2 regions of the Shewanella vesiculosa genome follow, and region 1 is predicted to be linked to the other one. Evidence: predicted binding sites of a transcription regulator. Region 1 holds the regulator's gene; the other holds the start of a gene.
What was found. The regulator LexA, encoded in region 1, represses DNA repair genes until DNA is damaged. The targets are predictions, from matches to a motif close to TACTGTATNNNNATACAGTA.

Region 1 (6,590 bases):
TTAGGCCCATTTCTTGATAGGCATGGCTGTATTCTTCGACCTGTAAACTGAGAAACGCAATCCCCAACATCACCGTTAACGCTAACCAGATGATCAATGGCTTACGATTGGCTTTTTCGAGATTGATGTGGGAAAAGTGCAAGGTAACCGATGAGGTTAACAGGATGATGGTGTTGATTAATGGCAAACCCGTCCATGGCATCGCCTCGGTTGCGCTACCATCAGGTGTTTTCACCAAAGGCCAAATTGCTTCAAAGGCAGGCCACAGTACCTCATGAGTCATGGCATTGTTCGATGCGCCACCAAGCCAAGGTACTGAAATCATACGTGCATAAAATAATGCGCCAAAAAAAGCCCCAAAAAACATAATCTCTGAAAAAATAAACCAGCTCATTCCTTGCCTAAATGAACGATCCATTTGTGGTGAGTAAAGTCCTGCCATTGATTCATCAATAACGGTTTTAAACCAACCAAAAATCATAAAGATAATCACGGCAAAACCAGTGATTAATATGTAACTTCCTGAGGTTTTTTCAGTGGCTAATTGTTGTACATAAGTGCCTGCGCCAAATGCAATTAAAAATAAGCCTATAGCACCGATTATCGGCCAAGCACTCTGGTTTGGCACATAATAAGTTTGATACTTTGTGGTCATTTTGCTGCTCCTTGCTCTACGACGATCGTCTGTTTATCGGTGATGTCATAGAGGGTATAAGAGAGAGTCAATGTATTAATAGACGCGGGTAAATCCGGGTCCACGTAGAAAATCAATGGTAATTCTGCAGTTGCTGATGCGGCCAATGGTTGTTGGTTAAAGCAAAAACATTCCGTTTTATTGAAGTACGCCGCTCCTTGTCCAGGTGATACTGAAGGGATTGCTTGGCCTACTGTGTCGTGTGCAGACAGGTTTTTAACCAAAAATTGTGCGTGAGTGAGCTCACCAGGATGCACGCTTATTTGGTTCACTTTAGGGCTAAATTCCCATGGCATATCTGACTGAACTTGGGTCACAAATTCAATGGTAACGGTACGGCTTTTATCAACCACTACCGCTTCATAGCTACTGGCGCTATTTTGGGTTTTGCCATTAATACCCAATGTATCGCAGAGCACGTCATAAAGCGGTACCAATGCAAAACCAAACCCAAACATACCAATTGATCCAGCAATCAGCATGATTAATAACTTACGATTTGATTTTGTTGGCTGTGTCATCTCATTTTATCTCCGGCGGAGTGGTAAACGAGTGATATGGCGCTGGACTGGCAATGGTCCATTCTAAACCTTCTGCAGCTTCCCAAGGGTTATCGCCAGCCGGTTTGCCACCTTTGATACATTTGAGCACCACAGCGAGAAAAATAAACTGCGATAAACCAAATGCGAATCCACCAATCGAAACAATTTGATTCACATCGGCAAACTGTACTGCGTAATCTGGGATTCGACGAGGCATACCCGCCAAGCCTAAAAAGTGCATTGGGAAAAACAATACGTTGACAGAGATCACTGAGCACCAAAAATGCCACTTGCCTAAGGTTTCGTTGTACATATTACCGGTCCATTTTGGCAGCCAATAATATGCCGCCGCCATAATGGAAAATATCGCCCCAGTCACCAGTACATAATGAAAATGCGCCACTACAAAGTAAGTGTCGTGATACTGAAAGTCCGCAGGGGTGATTGCCAGCATCAAACCGGAAAAGCCACCAATGGTAAACAGAATGATAAACGCCACCGCAAATAGCATTGGTGTTTCAAATGTCATCGAACCGCGCCACATGGTAGCAACCCAATTAAACACCTTAACCCCAGTAGGAACCGCAATTAGCATGGTGCAATACATGAAAAACAACTCGGCGAATACTGGCATGCCTGTGGTAAACATATGATGTGCCCATACTAAGAACGACAGCACAGCAATACTGGCAGTAGCGTAAACCATAGAGGAATAGCCAAACAATTTCTTGCGGCTAAAGGTCGGTATAATGGCGGAGATAATGCCGAATGAGGGTAAAATCATGATGTAAACTTCTGGGTGACCGAAGAACCAGAAAATATGCTGGAACATCACTGGGTCACCGCCACCTGCAGCATCGAAAAAGCTGGTACCGAAAAACTTGTCGGTTAACACCATAGTCACTGCGCCTGCGAGCACTGGCATCACCGCAATTAATAAAAAGGCAGTAATTAACCAAGTCCACACAAACAAAGGCAGTTTCATCCATGTCATGCCAGGAGCGCGCAAGTTAACAATGGTTACGATAACGTTAATCGCGCCCATTATCGAGCTGATACCCATGATATGGATGGCGAATACAAATAGAGCGGTGCTATCAGGGCTATAAGTGGTTGATAGCGGTGCGTAGAATGTCCAACCAAAGTTAGGACCACCGCCTTCCATGAATAACGAACTGAGTAATATGGTAAACGCGAACGGTAAAATCCAAAAGCTCCAATTATTCATCCGCGGTAAAGCCATGTCTGGTGCACCGATCATCATCGGAATTAACCAGTTAGCTAATCCGGTAAAAGCTGGCATCACTGCGCCAAATACCATGATAAGACCATGAACCGTGGTCATTTGATTAAAAAAGTTAGGTTCTACTAGCTGTAATCCAGGCTGAAATAACTCTGCCCGAATGACCATTGCCATGGCGCCACCAGTGAGAAACATAATAAAACTAAACCATAAGTACAGCGAACCGATATCTTTATGATTAGTTGTGAGTAGCCAGCGCATGAGCCCTTTCGGCGCTCCGTGATGATGATCATCATGAGCGGTAGCTAGTGTATCGTGCGTTGTTGTGCTCATTGTCTTCCCCTACTGTCCATGGCTAGCGACATCGGCAGGTTGCACCGCCTCGCCAGAATTATTGCCCCACGCATTGCGCTCATAAGTAATCACCGCGGCCATCTTTTGTGGGCTAAGTTGACTACTAAATGCCTGCATCGCGGTGCCTGGTTTACCGTGCATAACGATATCGATATGTCCGCTAACCGGTCCGGTAACCACAGGGCTGCCAATAAGTGAAGGGAAAGCGCCTGGCAAACCAGCACCAGTGGCTTGATGACATGCGGCGCAAGTGGTGGCATAAACCTGCTCACCTTCTGTGATTAATTGCTCCAAGGTTAAGGTGGGCAGATCTTCAATGGCAACAACCTCTGGTGTTACAGCCTTAGCGACGGTTTCAAGAGCCTGAGTCGCTTTTTCTGTCGCAGTATTGGTGTTCTCAGTTGCTGTTGCGGCCATTGTGCTTTCAGTCTTATTTGCTTCAGTACTTGCTTCATTGCCGCCAGAGAAATTACTCACATCAGCAGCTTGAACAACATCACCGGTATTATTGCCCCAAGCATTACGCTCAAAGGTAATCACTGCGGCAATCTCTTGGGCGGTAAGTTGCTTGGCAAAGGCTTGCATTGCGGTTCCTGGTTTACCGTTTAAGACGATGTTGAGGTGACCTGCAATAGGGCCTTTTATGATAGGACTGCCAATTAGTGATGGGAATACACCTGGAAGGCCCGCACCATTAGGTTGGTGACAAGCGGCGCAACGAGCAAGATAGATCTGTTCGCCTTGGGTGGTTAACTCTTCAAGAGATAAGGTTTGTGACAGTGACGCTGCTGCCGCAGCAGCGGCATTACTGGCCAGTTGTTTTTGCTCTACTAACCAGTTATCAAAATCTGTCTCTGATAATGCTTGCACCACAATTGGCATAAATCCATGGTCTTTACCGCACAATTCGGCACATTGGCCACGATAAATTCCGGGCTTATCAATGCGGGTCCATGCTTCATTAATAAAGCCTGGATTGGCATCTTTTTTAACCGCAAAAGCTGGAACCCACCATGAGTGGATCACATCATCTGATGTCATTAAAAAACGCACTTTTTGGTTAATGGGCAGTACGAGTGGTTTATCGACTTCAAGAAGATAATGCTCTCCTTTAGCCTCTATGCCATCGATTTGATCTCTTGGGGTCGATAATGTGCTGTAAAATTCGATGTCTTTATCAAAATAGCTGTAATGCCATTTCCACTGCGACCCAGTAATTTTGATGGTGAGATCCGCATTGCTGGGGTCTTCCATGGCAATTAAGGTTTTAGTGGCTGGAATGGCCATGGCGATTAAGATGATGAAAGGAATGACGGTCCAAGCTATTTCCACTTTAGTACTTTCGTGAAAATTTGCCGCAACAGCGCCTTTTGATTTGCGATGGTAAATCATTGAATAAATCATGATCCCAAACACCACTAACCCAATGGCACAACAGATATAAAGTATCGTCATGTGGAGGCCATAAACCTTACCACTGATATCTGTCACGCCTTGAGTCATGTTGAGGGACATTTCTGATGCCCCAAGCGGAAGTGCTATAAACACCACCAGTAAACAATACCACCATTGCTTCACAAGACTGCTCCTCTGTTCATTGCAAATAGCAATTACAAAGAAAAGTCACACAGTAATTCTCTGCTCTATGCAAACTTTTCGGTTCCCGAAAAAAGTTTGATGACCTCAAAGTACCTTGGTGGCAGTAAACAGATTGTTTACGGTTTTATTATTAGCGGTGCACCACGCTTGTACCTACTACTGAACTTATCAATATTGAGTTGGCTCATTTGTCTGAAAGTAATCTTAATCACTGTCATTCACGTCCAATTAAAGATGAATAATATTTCATCCTTGGGAACAACATTAGCTGTAGATTAAACATTGATCAAGATCACTTTGTTGGCTAATTGACTGAAAAAAGATGAAAAAAAAGCCCTGAATTCAATACAGGGCTTGGTAAGTAAGGGTTAATGCTTAGTGAAATGAGCAAAAATTACTTGTTCCATTTATTAATGTAGGGCTAACAAGTTGATGTTTGTGAGGTAAGTGAGCATTCACATCCTCAATTACCACACCTAAAGCCCGTGCACTTTTAGCTACAATTTCTAATCGACGACTATCACGAGCGTCAAGTGAGCTTGTCCAAGTGACGACAGCACTTGATGTTCCACTGGTAAGCGCTTTTTCCATCGCCCATAAGGTTTCGACTTCGTCTTTAGTGTGCACCAGTAAAATACGGTCCATTCTCACGCCAGCATTTGCCAGCATATGTTTATAGCCAATGTGTGGTGGGCTAATTAACACAATCCATCGACCTTGTTGGCTCAATGTGGCGAGTTGACTACACAACTGGCTCAACTCAGCTTCACCTTGGGTGACTGTTTGTAATGTGCGAATGGTTTGGTTGCCATGCAATTCTGTTTCAGCTAAATCTACCCATAAGCCTGGGTGACGTGGCGCGATGCCCATTAGTTTGTTCATAACCAATCTCCATTACGGATAACGCCAACGGCAAGCCCTTCGATGGTTAGGCTTTGGCAACTTAAATCAACTTTAATCGGGGTGTAATCGTCATTTTCTGCGTGCAGATAAATCACATTACCTTTTTGTTCAAATCGTTTTACGGTGACGTCATCATCAACACGCGCCACCACAACTTGGCCATTACGTGCTTGTTGCATTTTATGAACCGCGAGTAAATCGCCTTCTAAAATACCGATGTTCTTCATGCTGTCACCACGAACGCGCAACAGAAAGTCTGCGGCAGGTTTAAACATGCTCGGATCGACTTGATAATACTGTTCAACGTGCTCTTGAGCCAAAATAGGCTCACCAGCTGCAACTTGTCCAATCAGAGGCAAACCGGTTTCAATCTGTTCTTCATGAGGTAAGCGAATACCTCGAGAGGTTCCAGGCATGATCTCGATAAAGCCTTTTTTGGCTAATGCTTTTAAATGCTCTTCGGCAGCATTAGCACTTTTAAAGCCAAGACGTTTCGCAATTTCAGCACGAGTGGGTGGCATACCTGTTTCGGCGATATTGTTTTTAATTAAGTCTAATATTTCTGCTTGGCGCGGCGTTAACGGTCTCATGATGATTCCTGTCTTTTTATACAGTGACTGTCATTATATACAGTGTTTGTGTTCGTGCAAGTATTAACCAACTATTTTTTGTGTTTTATTGGTTTTTTGTAACTTAAATTAATGTTTTTATTAGTTATTATATATTTTTTATCTTGCACTATGTCTTAAAGTGAGAGCTTACACGTAAAGATAAGTCGGCCAGATAGTGTAAGCAGGGTGGTTTCTGGTATCCTATACGACAATATTACAATGGCTTATGTTGCGAAAATAACCATGTCAAAACCAGATTCAATATTTTTACAAGCATTAAAATGGGTTCAGAAATGGATGGTACAGACCATTGTGGTGCCCCATGATCCGTTTGATGACCTCAATATAGATCCGACCAAGCCCTTGGTTTATTTGATGAAAACGGAATCTATTAGTGATATTGCCGCCTTGAGCGAAATCACTGAAGGATTTGGTATGCCAAGTCCTTATGAGCCGTTGCAGCTTGATGGTTTAAGAGTACCTCGAGTGGTGTGTTTAGAAGGGCGTAAACCTCTATTTGGTAAACGTGAAAGTGGTGAGAAGTTCCTTAATTATTTTACCCGTTTATTATCGCTTCATAGTGAGAATGCTGACCTTGATATTCAATTAGTGCCAGTTTGTCTTTATTGGGGACGTACTCCTGG
Region 2 (6,590 bases), on a different contig from region 1:
TCACTAGTGTTGCCAATCCCGAAAACCTAACATCGGTTTTACAAAGTAAAAACAGCAAGTTTGATTACATCATCATTAGCTGTCATGGGTTTGCAGACAACGCAGCCTTTATTCATTTGTTACAACAAGCCAGACAGCATACTGATTGCCTTATTTTATTGCATGACTGTCTAGACCAAGACATGATAATCAATGTACTAAAAGTCAATGCAGATGTATTGCTCAACACTCCGGTTAGCGATTTTACCCTAGCACATCATTTAATCTATCCTCCAATGCCGTCAACCTTAGTGGCTTTACCTGAACAAATAAACCATGAGATTAGCAAACGCCAAAATGCATCCGTATTAGCCGTTGACGACAATATGGCTAACCTAAAGCTAATTGATACCTTACTCAAAGAGTTGGTCGATAATGTGGTCACAGTCAATAACGGCGCGGATGCGATAAAACAAGCAAACACACAAGTGTTTGACTTAATCTTTATGGATATTCAAATGCCAGGCACAGATGGCATTACCGCAACCAAACAAATTCGTTCAGGATCTCTCAATCGAAATACGCCGATTATTGCCGTTACTGCACATGCTATTGCAGAAGAACGTGAGAACATATTAGCCAGTGGTATGGATGGTTTCCTTCCAAAACCTATTGATGAACTGTCACTAAAAAGCGTTATCAGTCGATGGATAATTAAACCGAAATTCACCCATTTTGATACTCATGTGCTCAATTGGGATTTATGTTTAACCCAGGCCAATCAAAAAACAGATTTAGCATTAGACATGTTAAAGATGCTAGTTAACTCATTACCTGAAACCACCGCAACGATTAATGAGGCATTAATTGCAAAAAATGCCGAGGTACTTGTGCAAGCGGTGCATAAACTGCATGGCGCAACATGTTATTGCGGTGTACCTACTACACAAAAACTGTGCCGGGATATTGAGTCAGCATTAAAGCATAAAATTGCCATTGATGACTTAGAACCTGAAATACTAGAGTTACTTGATGAGTTAACTAAGGTAGAATCAGCAGCAAATCAAGTCATAAACCAGCTATCAGTGGATATACCCCATGACCAGTAAATCCGGTTTTTTCAAACGCCTAAAAGCGTTATCGTTACCTCAGAAGCAGCTTTTTGCTTTAGCATTGTGCCAACGAATGTTGCCTAACTACCAATTATTTTCTGAAGTGTGTGAATTTGGCCAACCGCAGGTGCTCAGTACAGCCTTAGAGTTACTGTGGCAAAGCCAGTATGACAAAAAACTTAAGTTCAATATTGACGTGCATTTGCAACGCCTTGATGAAAATACCCCAGATCCTAGTGAATTTGAAGCCTATGGTGCTTACCCTGCCATGGATGCAGCAGTAGCCATTGCAACGCTAATGGGTGCTATAGACGGGAAAATTGAAGAAGATATTACTAATATTAGTAAGTTATCATCAAGCACTGTAGCAAATTACATTGAAGCAATTAGTGATGAATCATTAATGGATGAAGAACTTGATGAATTTGTATTTTCGCACCCAGTAATGGAAGAAGAAAAAGAACTACAAGGCATGTTACTCGACATTATCGAAGCTAACCCAGAAATCACCAGCGAACTGGTTAAAGGTTTACGTAAAGAGATTATCGAAGCCGGTGTGTCTAATATTGGCATTAGTCTATAGGGGCTGACTCCGATACTGCCAATAAACAACCAAGCCTGATGTTATTCAGGCTTTTTATTGAGTGTCACGCCATGAAATTTTTTATCACAGTTTCATTTTTATCCAGCCTGATAAAAAACCGATAATTGTACCTTAATCGTTAGTTATCTGGTGCAAATAGGCTCTTTCTTTGGGTTGAATGCAGTAAGTGCATTTTTACTGAACTTGAAATATTGTCATCAGCAAAAGTATTACAGGTCAGTTTGAGCCAAAAGTAAAAAATAAACACTCGTTTAACTTTAGCCTAATTGCATCCTCCTAGCAAAACGCAGTAAAGTGACCATATTGTCATTTTGTTAAGGAATTGCGTGGGATGTCCAGTATTCTTACCCCGCTAATCGCTGTATTTATCATTATGCTGCTTGGCAGTATTGTACAAAAATTGAGATTTTTGCCAGCCGACACCGATCTGATCCTCAATCAATTTGTCTACTACATTGCCTTTCCGGCAATTTTACTGATTGTATTAGCTGAAACACGCATTGAAGACATTATTCAATGGGGCTTTATTGGTGGCTTTAGTTTGGCGATGATCATTACCTATGCATTGGTGATTGCTGTGTCATTGTGGCGCAAACCTAAGCAGCAAGCCGTTGCGGCAATGCGCGCCTTAAATGCCACCTTTGGCAATACTGCATTTATTGGTATTCCATTACTGAGCTTGTTATTCCCAGGTAACAAGATCGCCTTAGTTGCCGCTGCCATTGCCAGCTTACTGTCGGTGTTTATGTTTGCCTTTGCCTTGGTCTCTATTGAACTGGCCAGCCGTGACAAAAAATCAACTGATCATGCCATCGTCATCATGGCGAATGCACTATGCAAAAATCCGATTGTACTGGGCAGCGTCATTGGTATCAGCCTATCGGCATTGCATATTACCTTACCAGAGAGTCTGGCATTAGTACTGCATCAAATAGGCAATACCTCAAGCCCTTGTGCACTATTTGCCATCGGAATGGTACTTGCTAAAGCGTTACGACATCAATCGTTCGCAAAAATGTTCAGTCTCGGACTTATAATAGAACTCAGTTTCATTAACTTACTCAAGTTATTTGTTCAGCCCTTGATTGCCTTTGGATTACTCAAATTCTTTGGCGTAGAGCATCAACTACTGATTATGGGAGTACTTTTAGCAGCCTTACCAACGGCAGCAAGCGTATATCTGTTGGCTGAACGATACCAAATTAATGCCAATGGAAGTGCTCAAGGGATTTTATATGGCACATTAATCACCTTTATCAGTTTGCCTATAATAGAAACACTTTTAAAATCCATTGCTTAATGTTCAACCGACTCTCGACGATAAAATAGTCAATAATAATTTTACCTCAACCACTTTACTGTATATAAAATCAGTATATACTGTTTATCAATACAGTGGTTTGGTCGTTTATTGACAGGAATTCATTATGCTTTGCCAACTCAGCATCAATAATTTTGCTATCGTGCGTTTTTTAGAACTCGATTTTAAAGCCGGTATGACAAGCATCACCGGCGAAACTGGTGCAGGTAAATCGATTGCAATCGATGCACTTGGGTTATGTCTTGGTAATCGTAGTGATGCCAATACTGTCAGACCTGGCGCCAGCAAAACCGAAGTGAGTGCAAGGTTTACCCTTGTCGATGTGCCTTTAGCTAAACGTTGGCTTGAAGATAGCGATCTTGATGCTGAAGATGAATGCATATTGCGTCGAACCATTAGCAGTGATGGCCGCTCAAGAGCCTACATTAATGGTAATCCAGTTCCTGTGACGCAATTAAAAGCCATCGGCCAGTTATTGATTGGTATTCACGGCCAGCATGCTCATCACGCTATGCTCAAAAGCGAACATCAATTAAACCTACTCGACAACTATGCTAATCACAAACTACTACTCGATAGTGTCAGTGCCAGCTACCAACGCTGCAAGCAAGTTGAAAACGAGCTGAAGGATCTCGAGCAAGCTCAGCATGAGCGTATTTCTCGTCAACAGTTACTCCAATATCAAGTTGAAGAGCTTAATGAATTCAACTTAGGCTTAGATGAGTTTGATGAAATAGAACAAGAACACAAACGCTTAGCCAATGGCACAGATCTAATTGAACGTTGCCAAGCGGGCTTGCATTTATTGACCGAAAATGATGATGCTAATATCGAATCACTACTCAATAAAGTGGCCACTATTGCTGATACGCTTCAAGGCTACGATGAATCACTTAGCCCGATTAGCACTATGATCAATGATGCATTAATTCAAGTACAAGAAAGCGCTAGCGAAATTGAGAGTTATTTAAGTAGTTTAGAGCTTGATCCTGAACATTTCGCCTATTTAGAAAAACGCCTATCAATGGCAATGCAATTGGCGCGCAAGCATCATGTGAGTGCTGACAAGCTAGCGCTACATCATCAAGCGCTTATGAGTGAATTAGCCGAACTTGCTGACGATGAAACTAAATTAGATGAAATAAGACAACAACTTGCAGACACCAGAAATGCTTATCTAACCAATGCACAAAAACTCAGCCAAAGCCGCAGCCGTTATGCCAAGGAATTAGATAAGTTAGTCACTCAATCTATTCATGAACTCAACATGCCTAAGGGTAAGTTTACCATTCAGATTAATCATAATCCGCACAACATTTCAGTTAATGGCTGCGATAACATTGAGTTTATGGTGACCACTAACCCAGGACAACCATTGCAACCGATCTCAAAAGTCGCCTCTGGCGGTGAGCTATCGCGCATTGGATTGGGGATTCAAGTGATCACGGCGAAAAAAGTTGCCACTCCAACATTAATATTTGATGAAGTTGATGTGGGTATTTCAGGTCCAACAGCCTCTGTCGTCGGACGCATGTTACGCAGTCTTGGCGAGTCGACCCAAGTGTTATGCGTCACCCATTTGCCGCAAGTTGCGGGTAATGGTCATCAGCACATGTTTGTGAATAAATTTAATAAAGGTGGCAACACAGAAACGACCATGCAGGCCTTGGATAAAGAGCAACGGGTGAATGAACTTGCACGTTTATTGGGTGGCGATGTCATAACCGAAAACACCTTAGCTAACGCCCGTGAACTATTGCAATAATCGTTACGCACTTATAAAAAGCAAATCAATATGTTAACGTAAAGTTAACATGGATTTACGGATAAATCATAATGATCAAAGTAATAAAGGGCTTGGGTGTTGTTGTCGGACTAATTTGCAGCTTATTAGTATTTATTGTTGTCTGTTTAGTGGCCATTAACGCTACAGACAGAACAAAGTCACCTAACACGCTTTTAGTTGAAACTTGGTTAAAACAACAATCGATTGACCCTGCTCAAAATGGTTTTGTATATTTGCAAGCTTTTAGCGGCACTATTGAGGATGTAACGGCTAAAGAAATGGCCACGACATTAAGTTTCAATGATGAAGAAAATCAACTATTAAGCGATTACAAAAAATCGTGTTATCAAACAGATGTAGTAAGCTGTAATGAATTTATTGAAAAAAATAACGATAGTATTTTACAAACAATTAAGGCACATAAAGCCAATATCACCCATTATAACAAGCTGATTGAAATGCCTTATTGGCAAGAAGATATTCAGTATTTAACACCTGAGAGTCTATTTAAATGGTTACCACTACTTAACTTACGAGCAATCAGTGAACTTAGCGTTTTAATCAACTTTGACGGGGCCACTAAACTTAATGCCAATGAGGCCTTGTTAACATTTTTAACTACAGATGCTCAATTCTGGAATATGGTTTATCACTCATCTCGCTCTATAGTCAACCATATGATTGCCGTTAGCGTCATCAAATCTCAACTTAACTTTGCCAGCACTGTAGCTAAGACACTCGATAGCGCGTTTGTAAATAAAGTCACCACTTGGCAAACACCATTCGAATTAACTAACAACGATTTTGAGAGAGTATTTTCTGGTGAATGGCAGTTTGCTCATAATGTCAGAGAACAAATGCTAATTGAAGTGCAGTCTGATGAAGTCGCCTTTTATGAAAAATGGCTAGCAGATGCTTTGTATAAGCCCACAGACAGTGACAACCTTATGGCTGAGTATATTGTAAGCTTAGTAAAGGAACCGGTTTCAACGAGCTCTGCTCACACGGTCATAAAGCCTGATTACTGCTCTCTTGACAATTATATAAAGCAATTATGGATGTCACGCTACAACCCGATTGGTAAATTATTTAACTGCACAGTTTATGAAACAGATTATAAGCAACGATTAACTAATATCAATACAGAGTTAGAGCAATTGCGCACTAATCTACTTACCGGAACATCATCTTAAAAATTCACTTCGACTGATTTTATTAAATGCCGTTAGCGAAAAAGAGCACAAATGGGCTCTTTTTTGTTTTATAAATCTTTATATAAAGTGCTTAACCCGAAATCGAGATAAAGATGAGAAGGTAATAAAAATGAACTTATTTTGCCACCTCGCGCGCTAAACTTATTATTTTAACAAGATTCAGCATCTTGCTACTGAATGCATCGATAACAAGCCTATCAACTCAGTGAGGAAAACAAAGGACTTTTTGATAGTCGTTTGTTATCCAAAATTCAGGTTACTTATAAATAATAAACCGCAAGTTGCACCCCGATTAACGAAAATACACCCGCTAATACGTCATCAATCATTATCCCAAAACCACCATGCACTTTGGCATCGAGCCACCGGATAGGCCATGGTTTAACAATGTCGAAAAAGCGAAATAGTACAAAACCAAGTGCTAACCACATAAAACCTAAAGGCGCTGCAATCATGGTAATCATCAATCCAACAACTTCATCCCATACAATAGCACCATGATCGTGCACCCCCATGTCCTTAGCAGCTTTTCCACAAATATAGAATCCAGCAAGCATGCTAATACAGGTAATGA

Region 2: the regulator LexA is predicted to act here: its motif matches at 3,074-3,093, upstream of recN (DNA repair protein RecN).

Annotation. Positions count from the first base shown of each region.
Region 1 is NZ_JAACSD010000014.1:93,794-100,383, forward strand. It holds gene GW828_RS15450 (cytochrome c oxidase subunit 3) at 1-655, opposite strand, end outside; gene GW828_RS15455 (cytochrome c oxidase assembly protein) at 652-1,215, opposite strand; gene ctaD (cytochrome c oxidase subunit I) at 1,217-2,812, opposite strand; gene coxB (cytochrome c oxidase subunit II) at 2,822-4,411, opposite strand; gene GW828_RS15470 (cell division inhibitor SulA) at 4,808-5,314, opposite strand; gene lexA (transcriptional repressor LexA) at 5,311-5,925, opposite strand; gene plsB (glycerol-3-phosphate 1-O-acyltransferase PlsB) at 6,190-6,590, shown strand, end outside.
Region 2 is NZ_JAACSD010000012.1:155,770-162,359, forward strand. It holds gene barA (two-component sensor histidine kinase BarA) at 1-1,088, shown strand, start outside; gene GW828_RS14115 (YjaG family protein) at 1,078-1,674, shown strand; gene GW828_RS14120 (AEC family transporter) at 2,027-2,995, shown strand; gene recN (DNA repair protein RecN) at 3,123-4,781, shown strand; gene GW828_RS14130 (hypothetical protein) at 4,853-5,995, shown strand; gene GW828_RS14135 (phosphatidylglycerophosphatase A family protein) at 6,277-6,590, opposite strand, start outside.